3 regions of the Undibacterium sp. TJN25 genome follow, and region 2 is predicted to be linked to each of the others. Evidence: predicted binding sites of a transcription regulator. Region 2 holds the regulator's gene; each other region holds the start of a gene.

Region 1 (10,345 bases), on a different contig from region 2:
GGCGGGATACCGAAGCGCACCGCCACGTCAAAGCCCTCGGCGACAAGGTCGCCCAGCTGTTCACGCGTGATCAGCTCCAGTGACACTTCCGGATGCTGTTCCAGGAAGCGGCGGATATGCGGCGAAAAGATCAGCCTGGAAAAAAAAGCATCAACATTCACCCTGAGCCGCCCCCGCGCCACCACCGATGAGCCGGAGGCGATGGTGACGGCGTCGCTGATGCCCGTCATCAGCGGGCTAATCTCCTCATACAGCCGCCTTCCTTCATCCGTCAGCGTGACCGAGCGGGTAGTCCTGTCCAGCAGGCGCACGCCTATGCGCGACTCCAGTCGGCTGACCGCGCGGCTGACGCCAGAAGGGGAAAGCCCCAGCGCGTCGGCCGCGCGCGCAAAGCTGCCGGCCTCAATAATGGCGGCCAGCACGCTGACGTTGGAAAGTACGCGTCCATCAAATGTCATTCGAATGCCTATTTCTATTCGTGATTTAAGGTCATTAACAATGTGAGTAAATAGCAATAAAGTCAATCTGTCTCCGCTGCTATTATGCATCAACCGTTCGCTGGCGGGTACTTTACCTGAGCTGAAATGGCGAAATTCTCTGTGCAAAAAATGGCTCGTAGCGTACGGCCGATATCGAAAGGAACTCACAATATGACTCTAAACATCAGCCGGCGCCACATGCTGAAAGCCGCCTCCCTGGCCGCCGTTTCTTCCCTTGCCGGCCTGGCCGGCGCGCGTGCCTTTGCTTCGCCGTCGGCATTGCTGGCATCGCCCCTGGCTGGCGGCGCCGCTGCCAATGCGGGGGCAGGAATGGGCAGCCGAAATTTTGCATCCATCAACCAGCTGCTGAACCGTGCCGTCAGCGACGGTGTGTTGGCCGGCGTGGTGGCGATGGGGGCGACGGACAAGGGCATTATCTATGAAGGCGCATTCGGCAAGCGCGATGCGGCCAGGGGGCCGGCGATGTCGCTGGACACAGTGTTCTGGCTGGCGTCAATGACCAAGGCGATTACCGCCACCGCCTGCATGCAGCTGGTGGAGCAGGGCAAGCTGCAGCTCGACCAGCCCATGGGGCAGATACTGCCGGAACTGGCCTCGCCCCAGGTGCTGGAAGGTTTCGACAGTGCCGGCAAGCCCCGGCTGCGCCCGGCAAAGCGTCTCATCACCCTGCGCCACCTGTTGACCCATACATCCGGCTACACCTATAGCGTATGGAGCGACAAGCTGGTCCAGTATGAAAAGGCCACCGGCATGCCGGACATTGCCGAATCGAAAAACGGCGCCTTCAGCGCGCCGCTGGAATTCGATCCCGGCGAGCGCTGGCAATACGGCATCAGTATGGACTGGGTGGGCAAGATCGTGGAAGCCGTCAGCGACCAGTCGCTGGAAGTGTATTTCCGCGAAAACATCTTTACCCCGCTGGGCATGAAGGACACGGGTTTCCTGATCAGCAGCGAGCAGAAGCGCCGGCTGGCCACCACATACAACCGTACGGCCAGCGGTGGCCTGCAAGCCGCGCCGTTCGAGTTCTCGCAGCGGCCCGAGTTTTTCATGGGCGGTGGCGGGCTGTTCAGCACACCGCGCGACTATATGGCGTTTTTGCAGATGCTGCTGCTCGACGGCAGCTTTAACGGCGCGCAGATACTAAAGCCTCAGACCGTTGCGCTGATGCGCCAGAACCAGATCGGCGAACTGCAGGTCGTGCCGCTGAAGTCAGTGCAGCCAGCCTACTCGCAGGATGCAGACCTGTTTCCCGGCATGGTGCAAAAGTGGGGCCTGTCTTTTGACATCAATACGCAGCCGGGGCCGGCAGGCCGCAGCGCCGGCAGCATCTCGTGGGCCGGGCTGCTGAACTGCTATTTCTGGCTGGACCCTGTCAAGCGGGTGACCGGCACCGTGTTCACCCAGGTGCTGCCTTTCTACGATCCCGCCATCGTCAAGCTGTATGCGGGATTTGAACGCGGCCTGTACGACGCACTGGCACATGGCTGAGCCGCTTGCCTGCTGACACTTCGCCCTAAAGCTTGAACGAAACTTCACTGACATTATTTAAAAGGAACATCATTATGTACGCTATTACCGGAATCACAGGCAAGGTAGGCGGCGCTGTCGCACTCACGCTGCTAGCCGCCGGGCTGCCTGTCCGCGCTGTTGTGCGCGACGCCGCCAAGGCCGCTGAATGGAAAACGCTGGGCTGCGAGATTGCCGTGGCGGAGATGGAAGACGCAGCGGCCCTCGCGCAAGCCTTCAAGGGCGCGGAAGCGGTCTTTATCCTGCCGCCGTCCAACTTCGATCCGGAGCCGGGATTTCCCGAGGCAAAAATAGTCATCGACACCGTACGCTACGCGCTGCAGGCCGCGCGTCCGGCAAAGGCCGTCTGCCTGTCCACCATCGGTGCGCAGGCAGTCCAGGTCAACCTGCTGACCCAGCGCACGCTGATGGAGCAGGCGCTCGGCACCCTGGATGTGCCGGTCACTTTTCTGCGTCCCGGCTGGTTCATGGAAAATGCCGCGTGGGATGTGGTCCCGGCCCGCGACAGCGGGGTGATTCCCAGCTTCCTGCAGCCGCTGGACAAGCCGGTTCCCATGGTTGCGACGGCGGACGTAGGCCGCGTCGCCGCGCAATTGCTGCAGCAAAGCTGGAGCGGCCACCGGGTAGTCGAGCTGGAAGGCCCATGCAGGGTAAGCCCGAACGACATCGCCGCCGCATTCTCCCGCATCCTGGGTCACCCTGTGCGCATGGAAATAGTGCCCCGTGCAAGCTGGGAAACCTTGTTCAAGTCGCAGGGAATGCAGGACCCGCTGCCGCGCATCCGCATGCTCGACGGCTTCAACGAAGGATGGATCTCTTTTGAAAACGGCGATGCGGCCACGCTCAAAGGCCAGGTTGCACTGGAAACCGTGTTGCAGAGTCTGGTGGACGGCGCGGCATAGCCTTACCTTCGCCCAGGCCAGGCTTCATCATGCACACCGCTGTCCCTGCGTGCGGGCCGGCGGTTTGCAGCCGAACGGGTTCTGCGCTAGGCTAGTGGCATTCACTTTCACACTGTCTCCCATGGCCTCCGCACACCTTCCTCCTACACTCGCCCAGCACCTGTGCTTCAAGCTGTATTCCACTTCGCTGAAGATGACGCAGCTGTACAAGCCCATGCTGTCCGAGCTGAACCTGACGTATCCGCAGTACCTGGTGATGGTGGTGCTGTGGGAAGAGGAGGGGCTGGGCATAGGCGACATTGCGCGGCGCCTGCAGCAAGATCCCGGTTCCATCACGCCGCTGGCCAAGCGCCTGGAAGCGGAGGGCTACCTGGTCCGCGACCGCGACCCCAAAGACCAGCGCAACCGCGTGCTGACGCTGACACCGGCTGGCAAGGACCTGCGCGTTGCTGGTGTGCGCATCAGTGAACAGATTGCCAGCGCCTGTGCGATTACCTTCAAGGATGCGGGGCAGCTGATGGATGGCATAGATAAGCTGAACGATAATCTCGGCGAATAAACAGTCACATAAAAAAGTTTTAAAAATAACTTGCGCACTAATATTTAGCGTGCTAAAGTACTTTCCATGGTGACGCGCAGTGAAAGCGAAACGCCATACAAATAGTTAGCGCGCTAAATATTAATGCGAAGCTAAGAAATTTAACCCGATGCAATAAACCGTTTATCTACCTTACTGAGGATCTCACCATGAAAACTTCGATCAAATCCGCACTGCTCCTGTCCGCCGTCTTGTCCGGCTCCGCCATGCTGGCGACTGCTCCGGCCCGTGCCGCTGCGCCAGTCGATAGCGACACCACTGTCGTGCTCGTGCACGGCGCTTTCGCCGACGGCTCCAGCTGGGACCAGGTTATTCCACTGTTACAAGCCAAGGGCGTCAAAGTGGTTGCAGTACAGAATCCGCTGTCTTCGCTGGCCGCAGACGTTGCCGAGACACAGCGGGTAGTGGATGCGCAAACCGGTAAGGTTGTGCTGGTCGGACACTCATGGGGCGGCGCCGTCATCACGCAGGCAGGTAGCAGCGACAAGATCAAGGCGCTGGTGTATGTCGCGGCGTTTGCACCTTCCGAAGGCGAATCCCTGGGCTCTGTCGGCAAGGACTATCCTACGCCACCCGGCATCCCTACCTTGAAGCCCGCTGCAGCAGGCGGTTATATAGATTTGCCGTCGGACTCCTACATACAGAACTTTGCGCAAGACGTGCCTGTTGCTCGGGCCAGGGTGCTTGCTACTTTGCAAGGGCTGTTTCCGGCTAAATCTTTCGGCGAGCCTATCACTTACGCCGCATGGAAAAACAAACCCAACTACTACATCGTTGCAAACAACGACCGCATGATAGACCCAGGCCTGGAACGGGCTTTCGCCAAAAAGCTGAATGCCGTCACCACTACGGTGAATTCCAGCCACGTGCCGATGTTGTCGCAGCCTCAGGTGGTGGCCGACGTCATCATGAATGCAGTGCAACGTTAATTGAATTTCCCGGCCTCCGTGGGGAGGCCGGACGCAGCAAATGCCGTACCCCACCCAACACATTGACTCATTATTTTTAAAGGAAACCATCATGTCTATCCCACAAATCCTGTACCGTGCAAACGCCAAAGCTACCGGTGGCCGCGAAGGCCGCGCCATCTCTTCAGACGGCGTGCTGGACGTCAAGCTGACGACCCCTAAAGAACTGGGCGGCGCCGGTGCTGTCGGCACCAACCCGGAGCAACTGTTCGCTGCCGGCTATTCCGCCTGCTTTCTGGGTGCGATGAAATTTGTCGGCGGCCGCGACAAGATCGCCGTTCCAGCCGATGTTACCGTGGACGGCACGGTCGGCATAGGCCCGATACCCACCGGCTTCGGCATCGAAGTCGAATTGAAGATATCGCTGCCCGGCATGGACCGCGCGACAGCAGAAAAGCTGGTCGCCGCAGCGCACATCGTCTGCCCTTACTCGAACGCTACCCGCGGCAATATCGATGTAACGCTGACATTGGTATAAACAGGCCAGCTGGTTCCCAGGCTTTTTTAGACCGCTGAACCTTTAGTCCGTCATCCGGCGGATTGCCGTGCGGGGCGACTGTGACGCAAGTCCGGTCGCCCCGCATGTCCTTGTGAAGCGGAAATCCACGCCACATTGATTGCGGATAAAAATATCCGATATGTTGTGAAGTCCAGACTGTTTTTCTCAAACCGGCCTGGCCCCACAATAGCTTCACAGTACGGCGGCACCGAGGAAACACCGATTCAGGCGCCTCAGTCTTTGTTAAATAAAAGATGTCCGTCCATATTAATTGCTTGAATAGACTTTTACATCTACCCCGAGGAAATCATGTCCAAACTTATGTCCGCCGTCAAATTAGGCCCTTACCAGATATCGCACCGTGTCGTGCTGGCGCCGCTGACCCGCATGCGTGCGGAAGAGGGCGCCATGCCCGGCCCGCTGATGGCCGAATACTATGCGCAACGCACTTCCGCAGGCGGCTTCCTGATAGGCGAAGCCACGATCGCTGCCGCCAACGGCAACGGTTACCTGGGCGCTCCCGGCCTGTATGAGGATAGCCAGATCGCCGGCTGGAAGCTTGTCACGGATGCCGTGCATGCCAAGGGCGGCCGCATCTTCCTGCAGCTATACCACGCAGGCCGCCAGTCGAATGTGGATGTGCAGCCGCAAGGCAGCACACCGGTCGGCCCGTCTGAAATCCTGCACGGCGGTGTTGCCTACACCACGGCAGGCTGGGTGCCGAATACGCCTAACCGCGCATTGACGATGGAAGAGATCGCCGACCTGGTAGAAAGTTTCCGCAGCGCTGCACAGCGCGGCATCGCCGCCGGTTTCGACGGCGTGGAAATCCATGCCGCCAACGGCTACCTGTTTGACCAGTTCCTGCAGGACGGCAGCAACAAGCGCACCGACGTTTATGGTGGTTCGATAGAAAACCGCAGCCGCTTCCTGCTGGAAGTGACCAATGCGCTGATCTCGGTCTGGGGCAGCGACAAGGTCGCCGTGCGCATCGGCCCCAGCGGCTCATGGGGCGACATGAGCGACAGCAATCCGGAAGCGCTGTTCACCTATGTGGCGCAACAACTGGCCAAGCTGAACCTGGCCTACCTGCATCTGATCGAGCCCCGGATTGCCGGCAACATCGAAGACGAAGCGAAGGACCAGAACCCCGTTGCTTCGCAACTGATACGCAAGCACTACAAAGGCACCATCATTGCGGCAGGCGGTTTCACCGGTGATTCGGCAGAAGCGATCATCAATGCAGGCGACGCCGACCTGGTGGCGTTCGGCCGCCACTTCATCGCCAATCCGGACCTGCCGGAACGCCTGCGTCGCAAGCTGCCGCTGAACCCGTACGACCGTCCCAGCTTCTTCGGCGGCAATGAGGCAGGTTATACCGACTACCCGTTTTATAGCGCAGAAGCAGTAGCCGCTTAAGGCGGACGAGGCAGTCACTGCATGCTGGCCTGGGCGCCGGCATGCAGCGGGGCCGCCAGCTCAGGAAGAACGGCGGCGGCTCAATGCCAGGCCGAACAGGCCAATGGCAAAAATCATCAGCGTTGCCGGTTCCGGCACGTCAAAGGTATAGGTCAGGATGGCGCTGCCGTTGAAGTTGGTCAGGTCGGAGGCGCCGCCTGTGCCCGGCAAGCCATCCGAAGCCCTGAACCCATAGCCGATCAGCAATTGCTGGCCGGCGATGCCGGTGATGAAGGCCGACACGTCGGTAAAGTTAAAAATGTGGTCCACGGCAGCTGCTACGCCGGTTGTCTGCCCGGAATCCTGGCCAGCGGGAGTGACAGGCACCCCTGTTTGTGTCGGCAGGGCAAAGTTCAGCGTGCCGCCGCCGTTTTCCGCAAACACAAACAGCCGTGTATTCAAGTCCACCGTGGCAGGGAAAGGGCCCAGATCATGAAAAATGATGGGCTGGTAAGTACCGATGATTTCCACGCTTACACTTTGCAGCGTGCCGTTGGCCGGATCGAACGGCAACGCCTTGATGTCGAAGGGGGTGAAGTCGCCAAGGTCCTGGCTGAGGCCGGGGATATTCTGTACGATGGTTGCTGCGTTGCCGGACGTGCTGAAAGCGAGCATGAGCACTAAGGGTACTGCCAGAACCAGGGATTTCAAACGCATGATGTTCCTCCTGAGGAATGAATGAAGCAGCGGCCGGAAGTGCGAAGAGACGCACCTTCTGAACAACACGCTACTTGTAAAAAGTACAAGCAAATTCCGTGCTACTTTGCAGCATTTCATCCTCGCCAGACGCGAAGTGTTTAAGCGCTGCTACAAACCCATTCCACAAAAAAACATTGCAAATCCTCGCTGTAAAAACGGCCGACAGTATTTCTTGGCAAAGTGCAATCCTTGTTGAATCCAGAGGGAAATGTTTTAAGGTATGTGTGCGTATGTATTAACGCAAAGCAGGGTGGTGGTGAAGCAACTTTTGGCTGATCAGGCACATACGCGGCTATTGCGATGATGGCGGCATAGCGCGCCTCTCTCCGGAGCAACAATCGATACCTGGGCGGCGGCGCTACCGACAGCATCGCTCATAAAAACTCATTTTGTCCGGGTGTGAGAGCGCACGACCTGGCGGTAGCACGCAAACCGGTGTTGGGATATGCTGGAGTGCTATGCCTTCGATTAATAAAATTGATGGCGTTTGACATTTTTGCCCTCTGTTAATTTTTTGTTTCGCCACCAGATGGGGTCGACTGGAGCTTTACGTTTCCGGGCGGATGCCGTTCCGGCGCGCCAGTGCGCCGATGAGGACGCGTTATCCTTTCACGCCCGGGTTGCCAATTAGGACTATCATCACTCACGTTACCAAGTTTTCTTAGAAGGAGATTGCCATGACCCGCAAAACCCGTATCGAGCTCTACCGCAATATCGGTATCAGCGCACACATCGATGCAGGCAAGACCACGACCACCGAGCGCATTCTGTTTTATACAGGAGTGAATCACAAAATCGGTGAGGTGCATAATGGTGCGGCGACCATGGACTGGATGGAGCAGGAGCAGGAACGCGGCATCACGATCACGTCCGCTGCTACCACCGCCTTCTGGAAAGGCATGGCCGGTAACTATCCCGAGCACCGCATCAACATCATCGATACGCCGGGCCACGTCGATTTCACGATCGAGGTGGAACGCTCCATGCGCGTGCTGGACGGCGCCGTGATGGTGTACGACTCCGTCGGCGGCGTGCAGCCGCAGTCGGAAACCGTATGGCGGCAAGCCAACAAATACAAAGTGCCGCGCATGGCCTTCGTCAACAAGATGGATCGTGTCGGCGCCGATTTTTTCCGCGTGCAACGGCAGATCAGCGAGCGCCTGAAGGGCGTCGCCGTGCCCATCCAGATTCCGGTCGGTGCGGAAGACCATTTTGAAGGCGTCATCGATCTCGTCAAGATGAAAGCGATCATCTGGGACGAGGCCAGCCAGGGCGTCAAGTTTGAATACCGCGATATCCCGGAGCACCTGCAGGCCACGGCGCAGGAATGGCATGACAAGATGGTGGAAGCAGCTGCCGAAGCGAGCGAAGAATTGCTGGAAAAATACCTGGCAGGCACGCCGCTGACCGAAACCGAAATCAAGCAGGCGCTGCGCCAGCGCACCATTGCCAACGAGATCGTGCCCATGCTGTGCGGCAGCGCGTTCAAGAACAAGGGTGTGCAGGCGATGCTGGATGCGGTCATCGACTATCTGCCGTCGCCGATGGATGTGCCTGCGATCAAGGGCCATGACGAAGACGATAATGAGATAGAACGCCATCCGGATGATAACGAGCCTTTCTCCGCGCTGGCTTTCAAGATCATGACCGATCCTTTCGTCGGCCAGCTGGTGTTTTTCCGCGCCTATTCCGGCAAGGTCAATTCCGGCGACACGGTGTTCAATCCGGTCAAGACCAAGAAGGAACGCCTGGGCCGCATCCTGCAGATGCATGCGAATGAACGCAAAGAAATCAGCGAGGTATATGCCGGCGACATCGCGGCTGCGGTGGGCCTGAAAGACGTCACCACTGGCGATACGCTGACAGATCCCGACCACGTGATCATCCTGGAGCGCATGATCTTCCCGGAACCCGTGATCTCGCAGGCAGTGGAACCGAAGACCAAGGTAGACCAGGAAAAAATGGGCATCGCACTGAACCGGCTGGCGCAGGAAGATCCGTCTTTCCGTGTGCATACCGATGAAGAATCCGGCCAGACCATCATCTCCGGCATGGGCGAGCTGCATCTGGAAATCCTGGTGGACAGGATGAAGCGCGAATTCGGCGTGGAAGCCAATGTCGGCAGGCCGCAAGTTGCCTACCGCGAAACCATCCGTTCTGTTGCTGATGATGTCGAAGGCAAGTTCGTCAAGCAGTCCGGCGGGCGCGGCCAGTATGGCCATGCGGTGCTGAAGCTGGAACCGCAGCCGCCAGGCAAGGGTTTTGAATTTGTCGATGCCATCAAGGGCGGCGTCATCCCGCGTGAATTCATCCCCGCGGTGGAAAAGGGCATTGTGGAAACGCTGAAGTCCGGTGTGCTGGCGGGTTACCCGGTGGTGGACATCAAGGCTACGCTGATCTTCGGCTCTTACCATGACGTGGATTCGAACGAGAATGCGTTCCGCATGGCCGGCTCCATGGCCTTCAAGGAAGGCATGCGCCGCGCCAACCCGGTCTTGCTGGAGCCGATGATGGCCGTGGAAGTGGAAACGCCGGAAGATTATGCCGGCACCGTGATGGGCGACCTGTCGTCCCGCCGCGGCATGGTGCAGGGCATGGATGAGATCGCCGGTGGTGGCGGCAAGATCATCAAGGCCGAAGTGCCGTTGTCGGAGATGTTTGGTTATTCGACATCGCTGCGTTCCGCGACCCAGGGCCGCGCAACGTATACGATGGAGTTCAAGCACTATGCGGAAGCCCCGCGCAACGTGGCCGAGCAGGTCATGACGCGCAAGGCGGAGGCGCGTTGATGCTTTTTACGCCGGAAAAGCGTGAATGCAGCAAGGTGTTAGTTGAGTAACAAGTTGTAAAACCCGTCATCGGATACCCCCTGAGAGCGTTGTATACTCGCCTGTACAAGCTTAAAGGGAGTATCCGATGAAAAAATTAGTATTAGCAGCAGCTCTGGTCGCAGCCAGCGGTTCCATCTTCGCGGCCGATGTCGGCGTCTCCATCAATTTCGCCCAGCCCGGCGTGTATGGCCGGGTTGATATCGGCGCAGTGCCTGCGCCGCAAGTGGTCTATACCCGCCCGCAAGTGATTTATGCACCGCAGCCAGGTGTGGTGGTTGAGCCTCTGTACCTGTATGTGCCCATAGCGCATCAGCGCAACTGGCGCAGGTATTGCGGCGGCTACCATGCCTGCGGCCAGCC
Region 2 (10,345 bases):
GTCTTCCAGTAAGGCGCTGTCGCCCCTCGGCGTGGACGTGCCCGCATCGTAAAAGAAGCGGATGTCGCCGCCGGCGCAAAAAGCCTTTTCACTGGAACTAGAAATAAAGACGGCGCCGACATTATCCGCTTCGCGCCATTGCAGCAATATCTGTGTCAGCTCCCGGACCATGTCCAGGGAAAGGGAATTCAATGCCTTGGGTCTGTCCAGCGTGATAAAGCCTATCTGGTTCTGGACGAAGGTCTGGACGTATTCGCTCATGGAAAAGATCGTAGTGAGATGAAAAGCCTATTTTAGCGCGTATGCGCGATTTATCCGGGCAGCCCGCGATTCTTTGGTAAAAGAAATATTTTTCGGGGTTTCCGGTTCGCTTGCGGCCGGGTCACAAGTGCGGCGAACCCAATAAAAAAGGATGCCGGTTGGCATCCTTCGTTATTCCAGTACCAGGCGCCGGTCAGGCGGAAGCGGAGGCAGGATCAGGGATATGCTTGATCGCGTCGTTTTTGTGGCCTTGGATTTTGTCTTTGTGTTTGATGACTTGCCTGTCGAGTTTGTCGATCAGCGTGTCTATCGCTGCATACAGGTCTTGTGCGAGGCTTTCGACGTGGATGTCTTTGCCGCTGATGTGAAGATTGATATCGGCTTTATGGCGTTTTTCTTTTTCCCGGAGCTTGTCAACGGTCAGGATGACTGCAATATCAATGACTTGATCGAAGTGCCGCCTTATCCTCTCTAGCTTGTTTTGCACATGTTCACGGATTGCTGGAGTAACTTCGAGGTGATGTCCACTGATTGTGAGATTCATACGGCGCTCCTATGGTAGATGTTACTTGCTATATAGCATGGTGCTAGCCCTGAAGATCGAGCTAAATTATATATAGCAATGCAAGACGCAATTACAAGGACTTGTTACAGAAATCTGAAAAATCAGCATGCATTACTGCAATAAATGCCGCTGGGAATTCCAGGATTTTTATAAGGATTTGCGCAGGCTTACTGGAGGGATTTTCAAGGCTTCCCGGTATTTTGCGACGGTGCGTCGCGCGATGACCATGCCTTGTTCACCCAGCATGTCTGCGATCTTGCTGTCAGAGAGTGGGTTCTTCTGGTCTTCTGCTCCTATCAATTGCTTGATGAGTGCCCGTATTGCGGTGGATGACGCTTCACCCCCGGTTTCCGTCGCAACGTGGCTACCGAAAAAGTACTTCAACTCAAACATTCCATGCGGGGTCAGCATGTATTTTTGGGTTGTGACACGGGAAATAGTACTCTCGTGTAAACCCAGTGTATCAGCAATTTCGCGCAAAACAAGTGGTCTCATCGCAACAGCACCATGCGTGAAAAAATTGCGTTGCCTTTCAACTATCGCCTGCGCAACGCGCAGTATCGTATCGAAGCGCTGCCGCATATTCTTGATCAGCCAGCGGGCTTCCTGCAGCTGGGAGCTCAGTGTGCCATCGCCGCGGTTCTGTTTCATGATGTTCGCGTACATGCTGTTGACGCGCAGGCGCGGCATCACATCCTGGTTCAGCAACACCTGCCAGCCGTTTTTTGATTTCCTGACAATAACATCCGGCACCACGTAGTCCGATGCATCGGCAGTAAATTCGGCGCCGGGATGTGGCTTGCATTGCTTGATGACAACCTGAGATTCACGCAAGTCCTCATCGTCGCAAGTAAGCACTTTTTTCAGCTTGTTGAAATCGCGCTGTGCAAAAAGGGTTAAATGTTTTTCAACAATTTCCAGTGCCAGCCGGCGTGTGACGAAAGGGATTTTCGGCAGCCGCCTGATTTGCAGCGCCAGGCATTCGGAAAGGCTGCGCGCGCCTACGCCGGCCGGCTCGAAACTCTGCAGCATGTTCAGCGCAAAATTCAGCTCCTCCGGCTCCACGCACAGTTCCAGGGGCAACGCGCCATGGATATCGTCCAGCGATTCCGTCAGGTAGCCGTTGCCGTCCAGCGCATCGATGATCAGCTCTATCAGTGCACGGTCGCGTATTTCCTTGACGGTGACGCGCATCTGTTCCAGCAGGTGCTCCCTGAGCGAGGTCTGCGCACATTCCAGCTGTGGGCGCCCTTCATCCTCTTCCGGACCTTTGGAGCCTTGCGGCATGTCGTCAAAACTCCAGTCCTCTTCATTGGCGCTGGTCGTATCCGTCGCATTTGGGCTTTCACCGCTTTCGCCACTGTCGACTGGCGCAACCGGCTCGTCGCCGCCATTGTTGACAGGGCTGCTGTCGTTGTCCGAACCGCTGCTGGTGGCGCTGATGGCGCCGTCCGCCAATAACCTGACGGCATTGTCCAAAGGATCGTCCACCCGCTCCAGCAAAGGATTATCGGTCAGCAGGTTTTCCAGCTCCTGATGCAATTCCAGCGTTGATAGCTGCAGCAAACGTATCGATTGCTGCAGTTGCGGCGTTAATGCCAGATGCTGCGAGGTGCGGAGTTGTAGGCTTTGTTTCATAGGGGGCGGTATCCGTTACATCCGGAAGTGCTCTCCCAGGTAAACCTTGCGTACGGATTCATTGGCGACGATCTCATCCGGCCTGCCGCTGGCCAGCACCGCGCCCTGGTTGATAATGTAGGCGTGGTCGCAGATACCCAGGGTTTCGCGCACATTGTGGTCGGTGATCAGCACGCCGATGCCGCGTTCCTTGAGGAAGCGGACAATGCGCTGGATCTCGATCACGGCAATCGGATCCACGCCGGCGAATGGTTCGTCCAGCAGCACGAAGCGCGGGCTGGTTGCCAGCGCCCTGGCGATTTCCACACGGCGGCGCTCGCCGCCGGACAGGGACAGCGCCTGGTTTTCGCGGATTTTTTCTATCTGCAGTTCGGCCAGCAAGGTATCCAGCCTTTCCTCGATTTTGGCCTTTTCCAACAGCTTGCCGTTCTCATCTCTTTGCAATTCCAGCACGGCGCGGATATTGTCTTCCACCGACAGCTTGCGAAATACCGACGCCTCCTGCGGCAGGTAGGACAGGCCCAGCGATGCGCGCTTGTGGATGGGCAGGTGAGAAATGTCGGTGCCGTTGACGTCTATCTTGCCCGCGTCGGACGGCACCAGGCCTACGATCATGTAAAAGGACGTGGTCTTGCCGGCGCCGTTCGGGCCCAGCAAGCCGACCACTTCACCGCTCTTGACCTCCAGCGAAACGTCGCGCACGACTTGCCGCGCGCCGTATTTCTTTTGCAGGCCGCTGATAATAAGGGTGCTCGTCATATTATTTTTTCTGTGTGTTCTGCGTGGTCGGTGAATCCGGCTTGGGTTCTTCCAGCTTGGGCTGTATGGTGATCTTGATCCTGCCACCGCCAGACACGCTGGTGCCCGACGCATTGTTGGCGCCGACAAAGTTCTCGGTCTTGCTGTCATACGACATGAACTCGCCTTCCTGCTCCTGCGTGACTTTTTTGCCTTCCAGGTATTTCACGTGCGCCTTATTGAAGAATTTGACGACCTCGGTTTTTTCGTCGTATTCCATGCGGTCGGCAACGCCCTCCACCCACAGGTTGGGGCCGCCATCCCGCTTCTGTCTGAAAAACGCCTGGCCGCCGGGACCCCTGGTCATGACGATGAACTGGAATCCCTCAGCACCTTCGGTCGCGACGGCCTTGTCGGTCTTGATCAGCAGCGTGCCGCGCGTGATCTCCACGTTGCCGGTCATGGTCTTGATCTTGGTCTTGTCGTCGAGGACAGAGGATTCGGCTTCTAGGTCGATCTTTTTGTAGCGGTCTGCCTGTTCGGCCAGCACGGCGGCGGGGAGCAGAATACAGGCCGCCAGAAAGAGTGACTTCGGCAGCCGCGCAGAACTAAAATGGGTATTATTTTTCATATATAAAACCTGGCTATCGGGTAGGTTGTTGACGCGGCGCCGAGCCCGAGCGCGCATCGAATGTGGCTTTCACCTTGCTCAGCAGGCGCACTTCCTGCGTAGTGCTGTTGGCTTCCATGCCAACGGCATGCATGACGGCGCGGGCGCTGGTGATAGTCACGGGGTTATCGGTTTTCATGATGTTGAGGTCGGTCAGCAGCAACAGATACTCGGACTCCAGCGTCATCCATTTGGATGCAGGGCCGTCCGGACGGCTGACATTGACGTTGCCGTACAAATGGACTTCGTCGCTATCCTTCGCCGGGTGCACAGGCGTATTTTTCTGCTCAATCAGCGCGCGGTCGGCAACCACGGTCACCGGTGTCTTGTTGTCGTCAAAACTGTTGATGCGCGGCTGCTCCACTTCATAGTCGTCATCGCGCGGATTGTGCGTCATGCGCTTGCCGGTGATGTGGTAATTGGTCTTGCCGTCATTGGACAGCTTCACGTAATTGAAATTTTCCACGTAGTAGTCAGGTGCCGTGCGGGGAGCGGAACGGGAGTTGCCTTCGTCATTATTCCGGCGCATGACTTCCAGCACCCAGAAGCTGCCTAGTGCAACAACGGCCAGCAGCGCTACCATCAGCCACAGGCGGAAGCGGTCGGCGGTAAGTATGTATCTCATATCATTTCACCCATTTACTGCAGGAAAGGCGCAAGCGCCTGTTCGTATTTGCCCTGCGCTTTCAGGATGAAGTCACATACCTCGCGTGCTGCACCGCGGCCGCCTGCTGCCTGCGTTACATAATGGACGCGCGCCCTGACTTCCGGATGCGCATTCGGCACGCTGGCGGCAAAGCCGACGCGCGTCAGCACCGGCAGGTCGATGACGTCGTCGCCGATGAAGCCGCAGGCATCGGCGTTGATATTGAGTTCTGCCAGCAGTTCCAGGAACGCGGATTTTTTGTCGTGTATGCCCTGCCGCAGATGGGCGATGCCCAGGTCCGCTGCGCGTCTGGCGACAATGGCCGAGCTGCGGGCGCTGATGATTGCCGTCGCGATGCCGGCCTGCTGCAGCAGCTTGATGCCCTGGCCGTCCAGCACATTGAAGGTCTTCATCATTTCTCCCTCGGGCCCAAAGTGCAGGCTGCCGTCGGTCAGGATGCCATCCACGTCAAAAATCATCAGTTTCAATTGTGCAGCCTTGCCGGAATCCATGCTGCTCATCAGATCACCTTGGCGCGGGTCAGGTCGTGGATATGCAGCGCGCCGACCAGCTTGCCGCTTTCGTCTGCGACCAGCAACTGGTTGATGCGATAGGTTTCCATCATTTCGACAGCTTCCACCGCCAGCTGTTCGGCGCGTATCGTGCGCGGCGCCTTGTGCATGACGTCGGCAATGACGACTTGCGAGAAATCCTGAACTTTTTCCATCAGGCGGCGCAGGTCGCCATCGGTAAACACGCCGATCACGCGCTGTTCTGCGTCCACGATGGCTGTCATCGCCAGGCCTTTTTTGGTGATTTCCAGCAAGGCCGTGGTCAGCCTGGTGTCAGCAGTCACCTGCGGCACCGCGTCGCCGGTGCGCATGATGTCGCGTACGTGTGTCAGCAGCCTGCGGCCCAGCGCACCGCCAGGGTGGGAGCGCGCGAAATCTTCCTCGCGGAAGCCGTGCGCATCCAGGAGCACGGTCGCCAGCGCATCTCCCAACGCCAGCGTCGCTGTCGTGCTGGCGGTCGGCGCCAGATTCAGCGGGCAGGCTTCTTTCTCTACCCTGACATCAAGATGGACATCAGCCCACTCCGCCAGGCTGGAGGACGGGTTGCCGGTCATCGCAATCAGCCTGGTGCCCAGCCGTTTGATGATGGGCACAATGGCGGCCAGCTCTGACGATTCGCCGGAATAGGAAATCGCAATGAAGACGTCCTGCGGCGTCACCATGCCCAGGTCGCCGTGCGCCGCTTCACCAGGGTGGACAAACAGGGCAGGGGTGCCGGTCGATGCAAAGGTGGCGGCCATCTTGCGTGCGATATGGCCGGATTTGCCCATGCCCGATACGACCACGCGGCCGCGGCAGTTCATCAGCAGCGAAATCGCTTCAGTGAAATCGGTGTGGCCCTCGCTGGCCAGCCGCTGTTTCAGGAGCTGGATGGCGTCCGCTTCAATCTGCAAAGTCTCGCAGGCGAGCGCCAGGGCGCGTTCGGCATCAAATGTGACCAGGCTGGATGGGGTCGGTAGTGCATTAAATGGGGAGTGAAGTGAGCTCATGCCGAAAGTATAAACGAAATTCATTAAGCAAAAACTTTGCCAGATACATTAGATTGAATATTGCCTAGGCGGAAACTGAAGATGTCATACAGTTACTTTTGCTCTCATCTAAACAATAGTTGCCGCATTATTGAATACGCATCGCCCATTTAAGTAATAATAAGCAACATGACCGCCTTGGATACTACACTTTTGCTTTTAGGGGCCGCCGTGCTGGGCGTGGTGGCTTTTCGCATGATGCAGCTGCCGCCTATGCTGGGCTACCTCGTGGTCGGCATCCTGATCGGTCCCTATGGGCTGGGGCTGGCGCAGAATGATGCCACTACCCATGAGCTGGCTGAATTCGGTGTTGTTTTTTTGATGTTCTCCATAGGCCTGGAATTTTCGCTGCCCAAGCTGATGTCGATGCGCAAGGCCGTGTTCGGGCTGGGCATGGCGCAGGTGCTGGTTACCATTGTCGCCACGATGCTGTTCGGCTGGCTGATGGCCCTGTTCCTGCCATCCAGATTCAATATCAGCTGGGAAGCGTCGTTTGCATTGGGCGGCGCGTTGGCGATGTCGTCCACTGCCATCGTGTCCAAGATGCTGACTGAAAGGCTGGAGCTGGAAAGTCCGCATGGTCGCCAGATCATCAGCGTGCTGCTGTTCCAGGATCTCGCAGTCGTGCCGCTGCTGATCCTGGTGCCGGCGCTGGCCTCCCATTCCGGCGACCTGGTCGAGACGCTGGCACGCGCCAGCGCCAAGGCGGCTTTCGTGCTGTTCGTACTGCTGTTCGTAGGGCAAAAACTGATGCGGGGCTGGTTCAGCATCGTGGTCAAGCGCCGTTCGCAGGAGCTGTTCATGCTGAACCTGCTGCTGGTCACGCTCGGCGCAGCATGGATTACCGATTACGCCGGTCTGTCGATGGCGCTGGGCGCCTTCGTTGCCGGCATGCTGATTTCCGAAACTGAGTACCGGCACCAGGTGGAAGAGGACATCAAGCCCTTCCGCGATGTATTGCTGGGCCTGTTCTTCGTGACCATAGGCATGCTGCTCAATGTGCGGCTGGTGGCGGCCAACGGCTGGCTGATCCTGTTGCTGCTGATGGGGCCGGTATTGTTGAAATTCGGCCTGATCACCGCGCTGGCCAAGCTGTTCGGCACATCCACCAGCGTGGCGCTGCGTACCGGGCTGGGACTGGCGCAGGCCGGTGAATTCGGCTTTGTGCTGCTGAACCAGGCCGGCGGCCTGCAACTGGTGGACCCGCTGCTGATACAGCTGATCCTGGCATCGATGGTGTTGTCGATGCTGGCCTCGCCGTTCATCCTGGCCAAGTCCGATGCCATCGTCATGAAGCTGTCTGCCAATGAGTGGATGATGCAGTCGCTGGCGCTGACGCAGATAGCGACGCGTACGATGTCGGCCAAAAAACACGTCATCATTGCCGGCTTCGGGCGCAGCGGACAGAGTCTGGCCAAGTTGCTGACCGAAGAAAAAATAGACTATCACGCGCTGGACCTAGACCCGGACCGCATACGCGAAGCGCAGACTGCCGGCGCCAATGTGTCGTACGGCGATGCGGCCCGCCGTGAAAGCCTGGTTGCCGCCGGCATCAACCGCGCCGCCGCGCTGGTGGTTACTTATACCAATACAGCGTCCGCGCTGAAGGTGCTGCACTTCGTCAGCGAACTGAACCCCACGCTGCCCGTCATCGTACGCAGCACCGACGACGCCGACCTCGACAAGCTGCGCGAAGCCGGCGCCACCGAGGTGGTGCCGGAACTGCTGGAAGGCAGCCTGATGCTGGCCTCGCATGCGCTGGTGCTGCTGGGCGTGCCGCTACGCCGCGTCGTGCACAGGGTGCAGGCCGCGCGCGACGAACGCTATGAATCCCTGCGCGGGTATTTTCATGGCGCCAGCGACGCCGCCGACAGCCCGGAGAGCATGCAGGTGCGCCTGCATACCATCGTGCTGCACGATCGCGCCAAGTCCATAGGGAAAACGCTGCTGGGCCTGAACCTGGCCGAATTGGAAGTGGACGTCACGGCAGTCCGGCGCGGCAAGCTGCGGCTGGAGCTTGCGCAGGAGATTGTGCTGCAGGAGGGCGATGTGGTTGTGGTACGGGGCATTGCAGAAGCTGTCGTGCGGGCAGAGCATCGCCTGTTAAAATAGCGCCTGCCGCAAAAAAGCTTGCTGTATTTTTTGATAATACAGCGGGCTTTTGCATGTAAAAATCTGAAGAGCACCTTAGGAAGGACATCATACGATGTTAAACGCATCCCAATATATCAAGGACCATATCCGCACTGTGGAAAACTGGCCGCAGCAAGGCGTCATGTTCCGCGATATTACGCCGCTGCTGCAGGATCCAAAAACCTTCCGCCTGCTGATCGACCTGTTCGTGCATCGTTATATGGATGCCAAGCTGGACATGGTGGCAGGGCTGGATGCGCGCGGCTTCATCATCGGTTCGGTGCTGGCCTATGAGCTGAACCTCGGCTTCGTGCCCATTCGCAAAAAGGGCAAGCTGCCCTTCAATACCTTGTCGGAACAATATGAGCTGGAATACGGCAGCGCCACGGTGGAGCTGCATGCCGATGCCTGCAAACCGGGCGACCGTGTGGTGCTGATCGACGACCTGATCGCCACCGGCGGCACCATGATGGCAGGTAAGAAACTTCTGGAACGCCTTGGCGCTGAAGTCATCGAGGGCGCTTGCATCGTTGATCTGCCGGAACTGGGTGGTTCCAGGCTGCTGAAGGCTTCGGGGTTGCAACTGTATACAGTCTGCGATTTCGACGGACACTAATTTGCTCAGAATTGAGCGACACAAAGCCGGATGCGGATCGCGTCCGGCTTTTTTCATGGATGCAGCCATTTCTGATTGGCAAGGGTGACGGCACTTTGTCGCTGACGGTTGCGCCCATTTGTCTACAGCCAGATGATTTGCGTTATACTGCGTCAATTCCAAGGAGCGTTGCGACGAAATACAGGGTGCTCACCCGTTTCGCCAGGCTTGGAACATGCAACCGCGCTCACGTTACTTTTTTCACAAGAAAGGAGGGCGTGATGAACGCCTCTATATCATCCCTGCAAAAATCCGATCAAGACTTCCTGGTAGCTGACATCAGCCTGGCTGGCTGGGGTCAAAAAGAAATCAAGATTGCCGAAACAGAAATGCCCGGCCTAATGGCGATTCGTGACGAATACGCCGCCAGCCAGCCGCTGAAAGGCGCGCGCATTACCGGTTCGCTGCACATGACGATCCAGACCGCCGTCCTGATCGAAACCCTGAACGCACTGGGTGCGCAGGTACGCTGGGCGTCCTGCAACATTTATTCTACGCAAGACCATGCTGCTGCGGCAATTGCTGCTGGTGGTACGCCGGTGTTCGCTTTCAAAGGCGAAAACCTGGATGAATACTGGGAATTCACGCATCGTATTTTCGAATGGAAAGACGGCGGCTTCTCCAACATGATCCTGGATGACGGCGGCGATGCAACGCTGCTGCTGCACCTGGGCACGCGCGCGGAAAAAGATATTTCGGTATTGGCCAACCCCGGTTCCGAAGAAGAAATCTGCCTGTTCAACGCAATCAAGAAACATCTGGCGACTGAGCCGGACTGGTATTCCAAGCGCCTGGCCGCGATCAAGGGCGTAACAGAAGAAACAACAACCGGCGTGCACCGCCTGTACCAGATGCACAAGGAAGGCAAGCTGGCGTTCCCGGCGATCAACGTCAACGATTCCGTGACCAAGTCCAAGTTCGACAATCTGTACGGCTGCCGCGAGTCGCTGGTGGATGGCATCAAGCGCGCTACCGACGTGATGATTGCAGGCAAGGTTGCCGTCATCGCTGGCTATGGCGACGTGGGCAAAGGCTCTGCGCAGGCGATGCGTGCGCTGTCGGCGCAAGTATGGGTCACCGAAATCGATCCTATCTGCGCATTGCAGGCTGCGATGGAAGGCTATCGCGTTGTGACGATGGACTACGCAGCTGAACATGGCGACATTTTCGTCACCACGACAGGCAACTACCACGTCATCAGCCACGAGCACATGCTGAAGATGAAAGACCAGGCCATCGTCTGCAATATCGGCCATTTCGACAATGAAATCGACGTTGCTTCGCTGAAAAAATACACCTGGGATAACATCAAGCCACAAGTGGACCATGTGATATTCCCAGACGGCAAGCGCATCATCCTGCTGGCAGAAGGCCGCCTGGTCAACCTGGGTTGTGGCACCGGCCATCCGTCATATGTGATGAGCTCATCGTTTGCGAAC
Region 3 (10,345 bases), on a different contig from region 2:
CGCGCCATCCGCTCCGGCCAGCGGCGTGATCGAAATGGATTGATGCATGCGGATTTTTTCATTACCTAGTTCCGCAGGATCAAACAAGGGCAAAGGAGCGCGGTGTAAGGCGTTCGACAATAGCACCGGCAGGCCGTGGTTCAGTGTATTTCTCACTGCTGTCAGGAACGCAGGCGCAGGCACGCTTTCAAATGCATCCGCCAGTTTTTTTCCGGACACCTGCTCCTGGGGCAGGTTGCTGTGCTTGCTCATCCAGTCGTTCCACAGCAAGACCCTCTCGTCCGCGTCAACCATGATCAATCCCAGGTTGACGGCGTTGAAGATCTGTTCCGTGTACGAGGCAGATAAATCGGGCAAATTCCGAGATTGCGAGGGCATTAAATACTTTCCAGATAACGCTCTATATGTGAGACGAGGTTCTTCAATGATACCGAGCTGAGCAGGAACACCAGATGGCCTTCGGAAAGGCGCTTTTCGATGATCAGGTCGATATGCAGGATCAGGATGAAAGGCTGATCGGTATTCTCTCCTATGCGCCTGAAAAGCTCATCGGTAGAGGCTACCGTGTAGCTGGGCAGCGAGCTGCTCAGCGAGATTTTCAGCATGTCTGCCATTGCCGACAGGCAGGCGTTCAGGATGATGTTGCCGAGTTCGCACATCGCATCCTGTTCGAACTCCGCCAGTTCTTCGGTGCTCATTTGCGAACCCATCATGTCGCGAACGATTTCCAGTGCATGGTGTTCGGTAAATAACAGTAGTGCCTTGGCATCGAAAGGACCGGTAAACTGCTGTGTGACGGCGCCAAACTTGGCACTGTTCATTGCCATGATAGCGGCGTTGACTTCCGAAGATTTCTTGATTTCCACGGATGGTACAGACAGCTTCACTTCGTCGCCGACAATTTCGCTGAGACTGGCAGCAGCGCGACCGGCGCCGATGTTGAACACTTCAGCCAGCGCATCCAGGTGGATGTCGGTCAGGGTATTCACTTTGCGCCCTTGAAGTGGTCGAGTGCATGGGCGATGGATTTTTCCGTCACCGGTTTGGCGACGAAGACGGCGCCCACCGCATTGGAGCGCATCTGGAAGCTTTCCTGGATATTGGCGGAAAAAATGACGATGCGCATGGCAGGATGTTTCTGCAGGATCTGTTCAGCAGCGTCGGTGCCCAGTATGCCGGGCATGTTGATGTCCATCGTGCAGTAGTCCGGGCGCTGGTTATCGGCAGCCACGATGGCATCGTTGCCATTGGTCGCCTCCAGAATTTCCCATTCAGGATGGACAGCCTTGATGTGCGCGCGGATGACCATGCGCGATACTTTGCTGTCGTCAACGATCAATAGTTTTTTAATACTGTTTTCAGATGCCATGATATTTCTCTACGTTTCGACGCTCGTTCCCGTCCACACATTCTACCTTAGCCCGAAGGCAATCATGCGTCAAAGAATGTCAACTTTTCCTGCTTTTCCATGTTCCATCCGGGGGCCGGTTATCCATGAAGAAAGCGGCCGCACACGCTGCTGTGGCCCGTGGTAAAAATGGCAACCATCGGGCTATTTTGGAATATCTTCCCTTATTCCCGCCTTACGCAGCCGTCTCCACAAGGTCGTGCGGCTGATTCCGAGGTGGGCGGCGACTGCCTCACGCTTGTTGTCGAAGCGCAGCATCAGTGCCGTGAGAAAGGGGCCATCAGCGCCTCCATCAGCCGCCGCGATGGCCGGCAGTGCATCGCTTGAAGAGTCGGGTGTTTGATAGGGCAGGGCAGGCACGGAGGAGTGCGTTGCATTCATCGTGATTTCCGGCGCAATCCTTGCGACAAAGCTGGGTGTGAGTGCCTGCAAGGGCTGGGCCGCGAGGAATAGCGCCAGCCTTTCCATCAGGTTGCGCAACTCCCTAACGTTGCCTGGCCACGCATAGGCCTTTAACAAGTCGGCGCATGCCAGCACTTCGGCGTGCAGGTTAGCGTGCGGGCGTGTGCCCAGCGCCGCCAGTGCTGTTTTCAGGCTCCATTCCGCGAGTTCTGCCAGGTCTTCGCTTCTGTCGCAGAGTGCAGGAAGCTGCAGGCGCAGCACCGCCAGACGGTAGTACAGGTCGGAGCGGAAGCGGCCTTCGCGCATTCGCGCTTCCAGGTCGCAGTGCGTGGCGCTGATGATGCGCACGTCCACCGGGATAGGCCGGGTGCCGCCCACCCGTACAATTTCGCGCTCTTCCAGCACCCGCAGCAGCCGTGTTTGCAGGCTGGTCGGCATTTCGCCTATCTCGTCCAGAAATAGCGTGCCGCGGTGTGCCGCTTCAAACAGGCCGGCGTGGCCGCCGCGGCGGGAGCCCGTGAACGCACCCTCCTCATAGCCGAATAATTCGGATTCCAGCAAGGATTCGGCAATGGCGCCGCAATTGACGGCGACAAAGGCCTGCCGCGCGCGCGGGCTTTCCCTGTGCATCGCCTGGGCTGCCAGTTCCTTGCCGGTGCCGGTTTGGCCCTGGATCAGCACGGTGGCGGGCGATCGGGCAAATAGCGTAATCGACTGGCGCACCGCCTGCATGGCCTGCGATTCTCCGCGCAAATCGTTGATGCCATGCCGGGCGCGCAAGGAATCCGCGACGGGGTAGCTGCGCCCGCGCGTGGATTCCAGCCGGGTAAGGCGGGCGATCTCCAGCGCGTCGTCGAAGGCCTGCCGTATCGATGCCGCGGAGTACACGAAGATGCCTGTGAGCCCGGCTTCTTCGGCCAGGTCGGTGATCAGTCCGGCGCCGACCACGGCCTGGATGCCGGCAGCTTTCAGTTCGCTGATCTGGGCCCGCGCGTCTTCTTCTGTCACATAGGTGCGCTGCACGATGCGAAAGCCGAAAGTGGTCATGAACTCGGTCAGTTCCGGCATCGTTTCCTGATAGGTGATCAGGCCGATTTCCGCCGATACCTTGCGCGCACGCGCCAGTGCCTGCATCACGTCGAAACCGCTGGCTCTGGCAATAACCACCGGTATAGATAGGCGGCTTTTCAGGTAGGCGCCGTTTGAGCCGGCGGCGATCACTGCATCGCAGCGTTCCGTTTTCAGGCGCTCGCGGATGTGGATCGCCGCCTCTTCAAATCCCATGTGGATGGGTTCGATAGCGGCGCTGGCATCGTATTCGACCATGATGTCGCGGAACAGGTCGAACAGGCGTGAGATGGATACGGTCCAGATCACGGGTTTATCGCTACTGTCGCGCGGCAGAGCAGGAGAAGTTCGCATGTTTCAGAAATGTTTCAAATTTTGTTTCAAATTCCAGAGTGAAACGTATTATGAAACATATTTGCGATGCTGTGTTGTCGCGGCTCTAGCCCATGCCGGCTTAAGTGTTTGATTTGCAAGGGCATATCGTTAGAGCGTCTGTAAAAGCCCGTACTGGCATGGCGATTGCACTATAACGAACATTGTCGTACACATTTAAACATTCAAAAAGGATGCAAATGAGCAATTATTCTGCAGGCGCCGCTTTCCGTAAGGCGGTACAGGAAGAGTCCCCCTTGCAACTCGTCGGCGCGATCAATGCCAATCACGCGTTGTTGGCCAAGCGCGCTGGCTTCAAAGCCATCTACCTGTCCGGCGGCGGAGTTGCCGCGGGTTCGCTGGGCTTGCCTGACCTGGGCATCTCCAACCTGGACGACGTCTTGACCGACGTGCGCCGTATTACCGATGTGTGCGACCTGCCGCTGATGGTCGACGTGGACACCGGTTTCGGCGCGTCGGCGTTCAATGTGGCGCGCACCGTCAAATCCATGATCAAGTTCGGCGCTGCGGCCATGCATATCGAAGACCAGGTCGGCGCCAAACGTTGCGGCCACCGCCCGGGCAAGGAAATCGTCAGCAAGGCTGAGATGGTGGACCGCATCAAGGCGGCAGTGGATGCCCGCACCGATGAAAATTTCGTCATCATGGCGCGTACCGATGCCCTGGCCGTGGAAGGACTGGATGCCGCGATAGAACGTGCCGTGGCCTGCGTGGAAGCGGGTGCGGACATGATCTTCCCGGAAGCAATCACCGACCTGAGCATGTACAAGCAATTTGCCAGCGCGGTCAAGGTGCCTATCCTGGCGAATATCACGGAATTCGGCGCCACGCCGCTGTTTACGGTGGAAGAGTTGAAAACTGCCGACGTTGGCATCGTGCTGTATCCGCTGTCGGCTTTCCGCGCGATGAACAAGGCGGCAGAAAATGTATACACGGCAATCCGCCGCGACGGCACGCAGAAGAGCGTCGTCGATACCATGCAGACACGCATGGAATTGTACGACCGCATCAACTACCATGATTTTGAGCAGAAGCTGGATGCCCTGTTTGCCCAGCAAAAGAGTAAATAAACAGAATTGCTGAAGGCGTAGCGGCCATGCGCCTGCCTTCTATCCATACCTATATACTGGAGATACCAAATGACAGAAACAACTGGCTTCAAGCCCAAAAAATCCGTTGCGCTGTCCGGCGTCACTGCCGGCAATACCGCGCTGTGCACAGTCGGCAAGACAGGCAACGACCTGCATTACCGCGGCTACGACATCCTGGATGTGGCGGACTCCTGCGAGTTTGAAGAAATCGCGCATCTGCTGGTACACGGCAAGCTGCCTACCGTTGCAGAGCTGCGTGCCTACAAGGCCAAGTTGAAAGCCCTGCGCGGCTTGCCTGCCAACGTGAAAGCGGCGCTGGAATGGCTGCCTGCATCGTCCCATCCCATGGACGTGATGCGCACCGGCGTGTCCGCGCTGGGTTGCGTATTGCCCGAGAAAGACGACCACAATACGCCAGGCGCGCGCGACATCGCCGACCGCCTGATGGCTTCGCTCGGTTCCATGCTGCTGTACTGGTACCACTACAGCCACAACGGCAAGCGCATCGAAGTGGAAACCGATGATGAATCCATAGGCGGCCACTTTCTGCACCTGCTGCATGGCGTCAAACCTTCCGACGAATGGGAAAAAGCGATGCACACGTCGCTGATCCTGTACGCCGAACACGAATTCAATGCGTCGACATTCGCCAGCCGCGTCATCGCCGGCACAGGTTCCGACATGTATTCCGCCATCACCGGCGGCATAGGCGCGTTGCGCGGTCCTAAACATGGCGGCGCCAACGAAGTCGCGTTTGAAATCCAGAAGCGCTACGACAATCCGGATGAAGCCGAAGCCGATGTCAAAAAGCGCGTGGAAAACAAGGAAGTCATCATCGGTTTCGGCCATCCTGTGTACACGATCTCCGATCCGCGCAACAAGGTCATCAAGGAAGTGGCGCGCAAGCTGTCCAAGGAGGCCGGTTCGACGAAGATGTTCGATATCGCCGAGCGCCTGGAAACGGTCATGTGGGATATCAAGAAGATGTTCCCGAATCTGGACTGGTTCTCCGCCGTGTCCTACCACATGATGGGTGTGCCGACCGCGATGTTCACGCCGCTGTTCGTGATCGCGCGTACCTCCGGCTGGGCTGCCCACATCATCGAGCAGCGTATCGACAACAAGATCATCCGCCCAAGCGCCAATTACGTCGGGCCGGAAGACCTGAAGTTTGTCCCGATCAAGAGCCGCAAATAAAAATAAAATAAAAGCAGCTTTGATTGCTTCTTTTTTCAATGAGCCATGAATACTGAGCCATGAATACCTTACACCGAAAACCCCTGCCGGGCACCAAGCTGGATTATTTCGATGCGCGCGCCGCGGTCGATGCAATCCAGCCCGGCGCTTATGCAAAATTGCCGTACACATCGCGCGTGCTGGCGGAAAACCTGCTGCGCCGTTGCGATCCTGCGACCCTGACCGATTCGCTCAAGCAATTGATCGAACGCAAGCGCGACCTGGACTTCCCATGGTTCCCGGCACGTGTGGTCTGCCATGACATCCTCGGCCAGACCGCGCTGGTTGACTTGGCCGGCCTGCGTGATGCCATTGCTGCACAGGGCGGCGATCCCGCGCTGGTCAATCCTGTGGTATCGACACAGCTGGTCGTGGACCATTCGCTGGCGGTGGAGTGCGGCGGCTTCGATGAAAACGCGTTTGAAAAAAACCGCGCTATCGAAGATCGCCGTAACGAAGACCGCTTCCATTTTATCGACTGGACCAAGAAGGCGTTCAAGAACGTTGACGTCATCCCTCCAGGCAACGGTATCCTGCACCAGATCAACCTGGAACGTATGTCGCCTGTGGTGCAGGTACAGAACGGCGTGGCCTTTCCGGACACGCTGGTCGGCACCGATAGCCATACGCCGATGGTGGATGCATTGGGTGTCATCGCTATCGGCGTCGGCGGCCTGGAGGCAGAAAGCGTGATGCTGGGCCGTGCGTCGTGGATGCGCCTGCCGGACATCATCGGCGTGGAGCTGACCGGCAAACCGCAGCCGGGCATCACCGCGACCGACACCGTGCTGGCGTTGACCGAATTCCTGCGCAAGCAAAAGGTTGTGTCTTCCTATCTGGAGTTCTATGGCGAAGGCGCTTCTCACCTGACGCTGGGCGACCGTGCGACCATCTCCAACATGGCGCCGGAATTCGGCTCTACGGCGGCGATGTTCTACATCGACGAGCAGACCATCAAATACCTGAAACTGACCGGCCGCGACGACGCACTTGTTTCGCTGGTGGAAACCTACGCACGGGAAACCGGACTGTGGGCCGACAGCCTGAAGACTGCCGAATACGAAAGAGTCATCAGCTTCGACCTGTCGTCGGTGGTGCGCAATATCGCCGGCCCTTCCAATCCGCACAACCGTGTGCCGACGTCTGAGCTGGCTGCGCGTGGCATCAGCGGCACGGTGGAAAATGAACCAGGTCTGATGCCTGATGGCGCCGTCATCATCGCTGCGATCACCAGCTGCACCAACACCAATAATCCGCGCAACATGATCGCTGCCGGCCTGATCGCGCGCAATGCAAACAGGCTGGGCCTGTTGCGCAAACCGTGGGTGAAAAGTTCGCTGGCGCCCGGTTCCAAGACGGTTGCACTGTACCTGGAAGAGGCAGGCCTGCTGCCGGAGCTTGAAAAGCTCGGCTTCGGCGTCGTCGCCTTTGCCTGCACTACCTGCAACGGCATGAGCGGTGCGCTGGATCCGGTCATCCAGAAGGAAGTCGTGGACCGCGACCTGTATGCGACCGCGGTGCTGTCCGGCAACCGCAATTTCGATGGCCGCATCCATCCGTATGCAAAACAGGCGTTCCTGGCATCGCCTCCGCTGGTCGTCGCGTATGCGATTGCCGGCACCATCCGTTTCGATATTGAAAAGGACATCCTCGGGACCGACGCCAACGGCAATCCCGTGCGGCTGGCCGACATCTGGCCTAGCGATGAGGAAATTGACGCCATCGTTGCAAGCAGCGTGAAGCCCGAGCAGTTCCGCAATGTGTACAACCCGATGTTTACCTTTAGCGTGGAAACCGGGCCCAAGGTTAGCCCGCTGTACGACTGGCGCCCACAGAGCACCTATATTCGCCGCCCTCCGTATTGGGAAGGCGCACTCGCAGGCGAGCGCAGCCTGAAGGGCATGCGGCCGCTGGCGGTTTTGCCCGACAATATCACCACCGACCATTTGTCGCCATCGAACGCGATCATGCTCGACAGCGCTGCTGGCGAATACCTGGCTAAAATGGGTTTGCCGGAAGAGGACTTCAACTCCTATGCAACGCACCGCGGCGACCATCTGACGGCACAGCGGGCAACCTTCGCCAATCCGACGCTGAAGAATGAAATGGTCATCGTGGACGGCAAGGTAAAAGCGGGTTCCCTGACGCGTGTGGAGCCGGAAGGCAAGGTCATGCGCATGTGGGAAGCGATCGAAACCTATATGGAGCGCAAGCAGCCGCTGATCATCATTGCCGGCGCCGACTACGGGCAGGGATCTTCGCGCGACTGGGCTGCCAAGGGGGTACGTCTGGCAGGTGTAGAGGCTATTGCTGCCGAAGGCTTCGAACGTATCCACCGCACCAACCTGGTCGGCATGGGCGTGCTGCCGCTGGAATTCAAGGCAGGCACTGACCGCAAGACCCTCGCCATCGATGGTAGCGAAACTTTCGATGTGCTTGGCGAGTGCACACCGCGCTCCACGCTGACATTGGTCATCACACGTAAACACGGCGAACGCGTTGAAGTACCGGTAACCTGCAGGCTTGATACTGCAGAAGAAGTCGCAATTTATGAAGCCGGCGGCGTGTTGCAGCGTTTCGCGCAGGATTTCCTCGCATCGACAAAGGCTGCTTAGAGTGGATAGGAATATATTGCCATGAGTAATGTGCGTCAAATCAAAATACCAGCCACCTACATTCGCGGCGGCACCAGCAAGGGCGTGTTCTTTCGCCTGCAGGATTTGCCTGCCGTTGCGCAAGCGCCCGGCGCTGCACGCGATGCGCTGCTGCTGCGCGTGATCGGCAGTCCTGATCCTTACGGCAAGCAGATAGACGGTATGGGCGGCGCAACGTCCAGCACCAGCAAGACTGTCATCGTTTCCAAAAGCAGCCAGCCTGGGCACGATGTCGACTACCTGTTCGGCCAGGTGTCGATTGACCAGGCCTTTGTGGACTGGAGCGGTAACTGCGGCAACCTGTCTGCCGCGGTGGGCCCATTTGCCATCAGCGGCGGTCTGGTCGATGCAGGCAAGGTGCCGAAAGATGGTATCGCCGTCATACGGATCTGGCAGGCCAATATCGCCAAAACCATCATCGCGCATGTGCCCATGACCAACGGCGAAGTGCAGGAAACCGGCGACTTTGAGCTGGACGGCGTGACTTTCCCTGCGGCTGAAGTGCAGCTTGAATTCATGGACCCTGCCGCCGAAGAGGAAGGCGTAGGCGGCGCCATGTTCCCGACCCGCCAATTGGTTGACGATCTGGACGTGCCCGGAGTCGGCACGCTGAAGGCCACAATGATCAATGCTGGCATTCCGACCATTTTCGTCAATGCGGAAGCCATTGGCTACAAGGGTACGGAGTTGCAGGATGCAATCAACAGCGATCCCAAGGCGCTGGCCATGTTTGAGACCATACGCGCTCACGGCGCTGTACGCATGGGCCTGATCAAGCATGTGGACGAAGCGGCCAAACGCCAGCATACGCCGAAGCTTGCGTTTGTCGCGAGGCCGGCCGATTATATTTCTTCCAGCGGCAAGCAGGTCTCGGCTGCCGACGTTGATTTACTGGTGCGCGCCATGTCCATGGGCAAGCTGCATCACGCGATGATGGGTACGGCGGCTGTTGCAATCGGCACCGCTGCGGCGATTCCCGGCACTCTGGTCAATCTGGCTGCCGGCGGCGGCGCACGCAGCGCCGTGCGCTTCGGCCATCCATCCGGCACCTTGCGGGTCGGCGCCGAAGCCAGCGAGAGCAACGGCGAATGGAGTGTCACCAAGGCCATCATGAGCCGCAGTGCGCGCGTGCTGATGGAAGGCTGGATAAGGGTACCCGGCGATGCTTTTTAACGCAGGGAAACGGCCGCTGTAAAACAGATGGCAGCCCTGATCTTTTGCCTGCATGGAAAGCGCAACGGTGCAAGCCGCTGCGCTTTTTTTATTGGCGCTGCACTATACGGTGTAATGCTGATGCCGTGGAAAAAATAGGTATCAAAGCGGAGAAAAAATTTTCAGCGTAAGAGAGTGGTAAGCCATCAGCCCTACACTGGATAAATAAAGAAAAACGGAGACTGGCATGCGCTATTCTGAGTTTTATCAGCAGTCGGTGAACGACCCGGAAGCCTTCTGGGCCAATGAGGCAAAACTGATTCATTGGCACCAGCCATTTTCGCAGGTCCTGGATGAATCCAATCCGCCGTTCACCAGATGGTTCTCCGGCGGCCTGACCAATCTTTGCCATAACGCGGTAGACCGCTGGCTGGACAGCCAGGCTGAAAAGCCCGCGCTGATCGCCGTTTCTACCGAAACCAATACCGAACGTACCTACACCTTTGCCGAGTTGCATGCAGAGATTAACCGAGCAGCGGCGATGATGCTGGAGCTGGGCGTCAGCAAGGGCGACCGCGTGCTGATCTACATGCCGATGATCGCGGAAGCCGCGTTTGCGATGCTGGCCTGTGCAAGGATAGGCGCGGTGCATTCGGTGGTGTTCGGCGGATTTGCGTCGAAGAGCCTGTCCAGCCGCATTGACGATGCCAAGCCGGTGCTGATCGTATCTGCCGATGCTGGCATGCGCGGCGGCAAGGTGGTGCCTTACAAGCCTTTGCTGGACGAGGCCACCAACCTGGCGGCACACAAGCCGCAGCATGTGCTGCTGGTCAACCGTGGGCTGGAAGCGATGAAGCTGAACGCAGGCCGCGATGCAGATTATGCCGCCTTGCGCGAGCGCCATTTTGATGCCCAGGTGCCGGTGACGTGGCTGGAATCGA

Evidence for each region. Region 2 encodes sigma-54, which starts transcription at its own class of promoters, with help from an activator protein. Its sites were predicted from a motif close to TGGCANGNAANCTGCTTT; they were not measured.
Region 1: a site for sigma-54 is predicted at 7,199-7,216, ahead of ACO0LO_RS16095 (PEP-CTERM sorting domain-containing protein). Genes of this name have one in related genera too.
Region 3: a site for sigma-54 is predicted at 3,387-3,404, ahead of prpB (methylisocitrate lyase). Genes of this name have one in related genera too.

What each region holds. Positions count from the first base shown of each region.
Region 1 covers NZ_JBMPPM010000006.1:99,027-109,371, forward strand. Annotated here, with positions in the region: gene ACO0LO_RS16060 (LysR family transcriptional regulator) at 1-458, opposite strand, end outside; gene ACO0LO_RS16065 (serine hydrolase domain-containing protein) at 651-1,991, shown strand; gene ACO0LO_RS16070 (NmrA family NAD(P)-binding protein) at 2,066-2,932, shown strand; gene ACO0LO_RS16075 (MarR family winged helix-turn-helix transcriptional regulator) at 3,054-3,491, shown strand; gene ACO0LO_RS16080 (alpha/beta fold hydrolase) at 3,680-4,459, shown strand; gene ACO0LO_RS16085 (organic hydroperoxide resistance protein) at 4,551-4,976, shown strand; gene ACO0LO_RS16090 (alkene reductase) at 5,307-6,416, shown strand; gene ACO0LO_RS16095 (PEP-CTERM sorting domain-containing protein) at 6,477-7,112, opposite strand; gene fusA (elongation factor G) at 7,832-9,943, shown strand; gene ACO0LO_RS16105 (hypothetical protein) at 10,071-10,345, shown strand, end outside.
Region 2 covers NZ_JBMPPM010000004.1:639,531-649,875, reverse strand. Annotated here, with positions in the region: gene ACO0LO_RS13030 (enoyl-CoA hydratase/isomerase family protein) at 1-261, opposite strand, end outside; gene hpf (ribosome hibernation-promoting factor, HPF/YfiA family) at 455-805, opposite strand; gene ACO0LO_RS13020 (RNA polymerase factor sigma-54) at 974-2,464, opposite strand; gene lptB (LPS export ABC transporter ATP-binding protein) at 2,480-3,223, opposite strand; gene lptA (lipopolysaccharide transport periplasmic protein LptA) at 3,225-3,833, opposite strand; gene lptC (LPS export ABC transporter periplasmic protein LptC) at 3,847-4,497, opposite strand; gene ACO0LO_RS13000 (KdsC family phosphatase) at 4,512-5,039, opposite strand; gene ACO0LO_RS12995 (KpsF/GutQ family sugar-phosphate isomerase) at 5,039-6,079, opposite strand; gene ACO0LO_RS12990 (monovalent cation:proton antiporter-2 (CPA2) family protein) at 6,248-8,230, shown strand; gene ACO0LO_RS12985 (adenine phosphoribosyltransferase) at 8,325-8,867, shown strand; S-adenosyl-L-homocysteine riboswitch at 9,022-9,102, shown strand; gene ahcY (adenosylhomocysteinase) at 9,128-10,345, shown strand, end outside.
Region 3 covers NZ_JBMPPM010000005.1:105,712-116,056, forward strand. Annotated here, with positions in the region: gene ACO0LO_RS13845 (diguanylate cyclase) at 1-378, opposite strand, end outside; gene ACO0LO_RS13850 (chemotaxis protein CheX) at 378-989, opposite strand; gene ACO0LO_RS13855 (response regulator transcription factor) at 986-1,369, opposite strand; gene prpR (propionate catabolism operon regulatory protein PrpR) at 1,553-3,232, opposite strand; gene prpB (methylisocitrate lyase) at 3,451-4,341, shown strand; gene prpC (bifunctional 2-methylcitrate synthase/citrate synthase) at 4,411-5,559, shown strand; gene acnD (Fe/S-dependent 2-methylisocitrate dehydratase AcnD) at 5,619-8,213, shown strand; gene prpF (2-methylaconitate cis-trans isomerase PrpF) at 8,235-9,425, shown strand; gene ACO0LO_RS13885 (propionate--CoA ligase) at 9,652-10,345, shown strand, end outside.